3 regions of the Rossellomorea sp. NS-SX7 genome follow, and region 3 is predicted to be linked to each of the others. Evidence: riboswitches for the same ligand, from Rfam matches in the RefSeq annotation. Region 3 holds a riboswitch; each other region holds the start of a gene.
The links. A riboswitch is a leader RNA that binds a small molecule or an ion and turns the genes downstream of it on or off. The one in region 3 is predicted to bind S-adenosylmethionine.

Region 1 (2,271 bases), 1.4 Mb from region 3:
TCCAGCATCTTGATGATTCCGGCAGGGCGTAGATCAAAGTTATTGCGTACCACGTCAACCAATACATCCTCAGAAACTTTGCCAGTTCCGAATGTATCAACTGAGATGGATACAGGTTGTGCTACACCGATTGCATATGCCAATTGAACTTCACATTTTTCAGCAAGTCCGGCAGCAACGATGTTTTTAGCCACATAGCGGGCTGCATATGCTGCAGAGCGGTCAACCTTCGTCGCATCCTTACCGGAGAATGCGCCGCCGCCGTGACGTGCATATCCGCCGTATGTGTCAACGATGATTTTACGGCCTGTAAGACCTGCATCCCCTTGAGGTCCACCGATTACGAAACGGCCAGTCGGGTTGATGAAGTATTTTGTGTTTTCGTCGATCAGTTCTTTCGGAACAACCGGATCGATGACATACTCTTTCAGATTACGCTGGATTTGCTCTAGTGAAATCTCAGGATGGTGCTGAGTTGAAATGACGATTGTATCAATGCGCACAGGCTTATCGTTCTCGTCATACTCGACCGTAACCTGAGTTTTACCGTCCGGGCGAAGGTAAGGAAGAATTTCTTCTTTACGGACTTCAGTCAGCTGACGGGATAGTTTATGAGCAAGAGAAATCGGAAGAGGCATAAGCTCTTTCGTTTCGTTGCAGGCAAATCCGAACATTAGACCCTGGTCCCCTGCACCGATTGCTTCGATTTCTTTATCAGACATTTGTCCTTCACGTGCTTCAAGCGCCTGGTCTACACCTTGGGCAATATCAGCAGATTGCTCATCGATTGATGTCAGGACTGCACAAGTTTCAGCATCGAAACCATATTTCGCACGAGTGTATCCGATTCCGCGGATCGTTTCACGAACGATCTTAGGGATATCTACATAAGTATTTGTGGTGATTTCACCTGCAACAAGCACTAAACCTGTAGTAACAGACGTTTCACAAGCCACGCGGGCATTCGGGTCATTCGTTAAAATGGCATCAAGAATTGAATCAGAGATTTGGTCACAAATCTTATCTGGATGTCCTTCCGTTACGGACTCAGATGTAAACAGACGACGTTTTGTTGACATTAAGGTTCCTCCTCAAGCATATTTGCCGATATTAAATCGACAAAACCTATAAACAGATACGGTACTCATTTCCCTAAGTAGTATGAAGTAAACATGGTTTTTTTATAAGGAAGAGAAAGACGTCCTTATATAAAAACATGAGATTTAATCATTAATGCTCCACTATAAAATAGAAAAAACCCTTCCTCGGTAGAAGCACAAAGAGGAAAGGTTTCACATCATAGCCGCGCCTTTTCTCTCTTATCGTTCAAGGTTGTCCACCTTGCCTCAGTTTAGCACCTTCGCTTCATGGGATCCTTCCTGAATCAAGAAGGACCAACTATCTATTTAGCAGGTTGCTGGGTTTCATAGGGTCTGCTCCCTCCACCAGCTCAGGATAAGAGTATCCGTTCAAGGTACAATAATAACGTTAACACTAAAGGGTGTCAAATATTTTTTAGTATGTAAAGTTTAACAGCCCTTATCAATATTTTCCGGATAATCCTATACATTATTGTAGTAAGAAGTTTCTTTTATAGTTGGACAAGTCTCAGCGCCCCACACTGTTTTCCACTGGAGTCAAGTCCCTGCAGAGGAACGAAACGGTCTGCGTTTATACGCGAACACCTTTTTATAAGAAGAAACATGAAAACGTGGGTATATGAATGAGGAATTTCTCATGGACAAGCATAAACTGCTTAGATAGGGAAAAATAAGTTGCATTTTTCAAGGAATTTGTTACAAGTTTAAGTCACATTATAAAAAAGTGCTAAATAGTATAGACTAATAAATTAATTGTGTTATACTATTTTTGAAAAGATACAACAAAGTGGTAGTTAAATTTATATAAAGGAAGGGTTCTAATGAATTCAGTGAGCATGTCTAGTGAATTAACAGAGTTACTTAGCGGTCAAAATATCAAAAATCAACTGTCTGTTTCACAATTAGTGGAAAGAGTTCTTCATAGAAATGAAGGCGTTTTAACTTCTTCAGGTGCGGTCAGAGCTGAAACTGGCAAATACACAGGGCGCTCTCCTAAAGATAAATTTATTGTAGAGGAGCCTTCAACAAAAGATAAAATTGATTGGGGAGCTGTTAATCAGCCAATCTCTGCTGAATCATTCGATAAATTATACCATAAAGTCCTTGCATACTTAAAAGAAAAAGAAGAAGTATTTGTATTCAACGGATTTGCAGGTGCAGATCCCAAACA
Region 2 (2,271 bases), 220 kb from region 3:
AATCTGGTCGAGCTATATAACTCGACTGAAGCATTTGCCGAGATTTTTGCGGAATTTTATAAAGAAGATGTTGTAGAGGTAAATGGATAAGCATCAAAAGCTGCTGTTATTAGGCAGCTTTTTTTATTAGTCGGTTGTTTAGCGTGCTTGAATGATTTTCAAGTCTGCATTAACAAATTACTGGAAGTAATGTTAACAACTTACGTAAATTTAAGTAAAATCTGATCATTTCCCTGATATGCATAATTTCTGCAAAAAAGGTGGGAAACTATAGACCATCCGGGTAATTATTCCAATGTATGATCATAAAACAAATGCCAATACTGCTTTAAAAAATATAAAACCTGGATAAAGAATGAAAAAAACTAGTACAAGGAGGAAGAAAGGAATGTCACACGAAAAGTATCAATCTTTAGTTAAAACATTACATGAGTGTATGGAGGCTTGTAATCATTGTTACGATGCATGCCTTGGGGAAGACGATATCAAAATGATGGCGGAATGTATCCGTTTAGACCGCGAATGCTCAGACATGTGCGGATTTTTAGAACAGGCTCTGGTAAGAGGGACGCCGTTTGCAACAGAACTTGCTTCGGTATGTGCAGCCATCTGTGAAGCTTGCGGAAACGAGTGCAAAAAGCATGACCACGATCACTGTCAAAAATGCGCAGATGCCTGCTTTACGTGCGCAGATGCCTGCAGAAACATCGCATAAGAGTATATCATGTGAAGGTCCATCCTGCATCGCTTTAACGCGTCGAGGGACGGGCCTTTACATTTCTCCAATGGATGGAGGAAGTGCTGCTGTGTGGATGGCAATGTGATTTTACTTCTTGATATTCATCTTCGAGTTCATGAAGGGTCAATTCAAACAATTGCTTGTCGTTCTTCTTAAAAATGTTGTAGGTGATCAGTTTGTTAATAAGTTCCTCCCGTCGTGCTTCTAAAGTCTGATCTAAGATTTGTCCCATTGTGTTGCACTCCTTTTTTTATTTATCCGGCAGGAGAGAAGGTATTGATCCCTATATGACAAAAAACCTTCTTCCAAAGATAAGAAGAAGGTTTTAACCGATTTATACTTCACCTTATCTTCTCAAGCTTTCCGCTTGATGGAATTAGCACAGTGTCCCACTACCGTAGAATCTGTTGCTGAGGTTTCATCGGGCCAGTCCCTATGCCTCTCTTGATAAGCTATATAATGATTCGTTTGTATTAAGTATACTTTAATACATAGTATTCTTAGTTGTCAAGTAGGGATTAGTTGATGGAAGCTGATTCCATAGGTGGATGAGATGTTGCAATCGAGGTATCTCAAAAGTGAAAAGCAAGGCTCCTTTTTATAATTCATATAAACCCAATCGCTTACACCGCAGTTTTTTAAGGTGCAGTTTGAATCAATAGCCTATAGCTAAATCTTCCTGAAGCACGTACACACAACTTTCAATAAAAGGACACAATAATTTCCCTATTTGTTTATGATTTCACAAGAAAAAATGATAGGCTAATGGTATAAACCTGCATTTGGAGTGAAGTACGATGAAAAAGGTTGTTGTAGTGGGCGGGGGCGTTACAGGACTGACCACAATGTACCATCTCGATAAATTAAAAAGAGAACAGAAAATTGATATCGAATTGACCCTGGTTGAGCGTGATCAGGAGCTGGGCGGAAAGATAAAATCCGTGAAGGAACAACCATTCATTATGGAAACGGGTGCTGATTCGATTGTTGCCCGTAATGAAGGTGTGCTCCCTTTTATAGAGGAATTGAAGCTTGAAGATGAGCTTGTTTATAACGAAACTGGAACATCTTATATCTACACAAACGGGGAGCTGCATAAAATTCCTGAGGATACCATTTTCGGCATCCCAATGAGTATTGAATCGTTAATGGAAAGTACGCTGGTTTCAGAAGAGGGAAAACGTGAAGCATTAAAGGATTTGGAAACTCCCAACAAGATGTTTACAAAAGACAGTTCGGTTGGTGAATTTCTGGAAGCGTTCTTCGGCCGTGAGCTAGTCAAGAACCAAATCGCTCCTGTATTATCTGGTGTTTACTCAGGCAATCTTCATGACCTGACGATGTCGACCACACTTCCATACCTTTTGGATTACAAGAACCGATATGGAAGTATTATCAAAGGTCTTGCTGAAAATAAAGAGAAATTCAAAAGTTCCTCCAAAGGAAAATTCATCTCTTTCCGAGGTGGATTATCTACACTGATCGAGCGAATGGAACAGGTCATAAAAGATGCTGACATTGTAAAAGGTGCT
Region 3 (2,271 bases):
TTCGAGTTCTGCAATTGTATCTTCCAACGCTTCCCTGGTCGGATTTCCAGACCGGCTGTAATCATACGTCCCAAATCGGTCAAAATCATTCTGATGAAAAGTGGTTGCGTGGTACAGTGGTGTAGAAACCGCTCCAGTATGGGCATCGTATCCGTGAGAATGAAGCAGGGAAGTTTGCACTGAGTACGTTTTTTCACTCATGTATAAGCACCTCTCCTCTTAATTGATTGAACACGTTCTCCAAATCTGAAATGATATCCTCCACATTCTCAATCCCGACTGAAAACCTCAAGAGTCGGTTACATATACCGAGTGTAACCCTTTCACCTTCAGGAATATCAGCATGGGTCTGGGTTGCAGGATACGTAATGAAGCTTTCAACCCCGCCAAGACTTTCAGCGAACGTAATCACCTCTAATTTCTCAAGGAAAGGCCCTACCCATTCTTCCTTTGAGATCCGAAAAGACAGCATTCCGCCTCTGCCGGTATATAGGACATCAGTCACGCAATCGTGATGAGTCAAATACTCTGCAATTTCAATCGCATTTTTTTCATGCCTGGCCATTCGCAAGCTAAGGGTTTTCATGCCGCGGAGTAACAGCCAACAGTCAAATGGTGAAAGTACGGCACCGATTGAATTCTGAATGGTAAATAGCTTCTCTCCCAATTCTTCATTTCTGACGATGACCGCACCCGCAAGCACGTCATTGTGACCGCCTAAATATTTTGTAGCACTGTGAACGACGATATCGGCACCTTCTGTAATTGGCTTTTGCAGGATTGGCGTGTAAAATGTGTTATCCACAATCAGCAATAACCCGTTTTCTTTTGCGATGGAGGAAACGGTGGAAATATTGGTTTCATTCATTAATGGATTGGTTGGAGTCTCGATGAATATCGCTCTGGTCTTTTCGTTTATCTTCTCGACAACACGGCTTTCTTCATGAGTATCCACGAAATGAAACCTGATACCATATTGACTTTGATACTGTAGGAATAAACGATAGCTTCCCCCATATAAGTCCTGGGAGACAATTAATTCATCTCCAGATGAGAATAGGCTCAGCACAGCCTGAATGGCTGCCATTCCCGAGCTGAAGGCAAAAGCTCTATTGCCTTCCTCCAAAAGGGCGAGTGTATCTTCCAGAATGGACCTGGTGGGATTTCCAGTCCGGGAATAATCAAATCCTGATGATTGACCGATCCCCTTGTGCTCATATGCCGTTGACAAGTGAATGGAGGGACTTACAGCTCCTGTCCCTGCGTCCGTACGATTTCCTGATTGAACGAGAATGGTATCGATGTGTTTTTTCATATTTTTCACTCCTTTTCTTATTTAACGAAAAGGGATATAAAAACAAAAAACCTTCTTATCAATATAAGAAGGTTTCAGTCGTTCATTCTCCCTCTTATCGTCCAAGTTGAATTCAACTTGCTGGAATTAGCACCATGCCATAGCTGGTTGCTGAGGTGTCACAGGGCCAGTCCCTCTACCTCTCTGGATAAGAATCTATTTGGTTTTATGGAAATCAACATTCACTTTGCTAAAATAACTTCTTCATAACTTACAACATACTTTATTAAATGTCAATGAAAATTATGAATACTTTAAAAAATACATCAATTCATCTGAAGGTTATTGCAAGCCGATTTTTATTTTTACTTCTTCCAAAAACGGCCTGGCTTTCTGTCTTGCTTTTTCCGCACCTGCTTGTAGAATTTCATTAAGTTTTTCAGGTGTTTCCATTAATTCATTATACTTTTGCCGCGGCTCTTCCAAGCGTGCATTCATCACGTCAAACAGTTCTTTCTTCGCTTGGCCCCATGAGATTCCAGATGTGAAACGCGACCTCATTTCATTTATTTGATCTTCTGCAGCAAACTCTTTATATAATGTGAAAATGATGGAATCATCCGGATTTTTCGGTGCCTCAGGCGGCGTGGAATCCGTCTTGATCTTATTGATCAGTTTTTGCAGTTTTTTCGGTTCCTCGAATAATGGAATGGTATTGTTATAGCTTTTACTCATTTTTCGACCGTCCAGACCCGGGAGAACAGCGGTTTCTTTCTCGATCACATGTTGGGGCAGAGTGAATGTATCACCATAGGTATGATTGAAATTCTCAGCGATATCCCTTGCGATTTCAACATGCTGTATTTGATCCTTCCCGACTGGAACAAGGTCAGTTTGGAAAAGCAGGATATCCGCAGACATTAATATCGGATACGTAAATACCCCCATATTCACACCAGTATCTGATTCTCTCCCTG

Region 1: it holds a riboswitch for S-adenosylmethionine, as region 3 does, so the genes downstream of both, metK (methionine adenosyltransferase) here and ACUXV2_RS07830 (methionine biosynthesis PLP-dependent protein) in region 3, are expected to answer to the same signal.
Region 2: it holds a riboswitch for S-adenosylmethionine, as region 3 does, so the genes downstream of both, ACUXV2_RS09010 (Fur-regulated basic protein FbpA) here and ACUXV2_RS07830 (methionine biosynthesis PLP-dependent protein) in region 3, are expected to answer to the same signal.

The regions. Positions count from the first base shown of each region.
Region 1 is NZ_CM128249.1:3,014,110-3,016,380, forward strand. Features, by position in the region: gene metK (methionine adenosyltransferase) at 1-1,079, opposite strand, end outside; SAM riboswitch class I at 1,317-1,462, opposite strand; gene pckA (phosphoenolpyruvate carboxykinase (ATP)) at 1,922-2,271, shown strand, end outside.
Region 2 is NZ_CM128249.1:1,831,556-1,833,826, forward strand. Features, by position in the region: gene spoIIP (stage II sporulation protein P) at 1-90, shown strand, start outside; gene ACUXV2_RS09005 (four-helix bundle copper-binding protein) at 389-715, shown strand; gene ACUXV2_RS09010 (Fur-regulated basic protein FbpA) at 750-971, opposite strand; SAM riboswitch class I at 1,083-1,193, opposite strand; gene ACUXV2_RS09015 (protoporphyrinogen oxidase) at 1,537-2,271, shown strand, end outside.
Region 3 is NZ_CM128249.1:1,609,468-1,611,738, reverse strand. Features, by position in the region: gene metC (cystathionine beta-lyase) at 1-201, opposite strand, end outside; gene ACUXV2_RS07830 (methionine biosynthesis PLP-dependent protein) at 194-1,315, opposite strand; SAM riboswitch class I at 1,407-1,509, opposite strand; gene ACUXV2_RS07825 (tryptophan--tRNA ligase) at 1,637-2,271, opposite strand, start outside.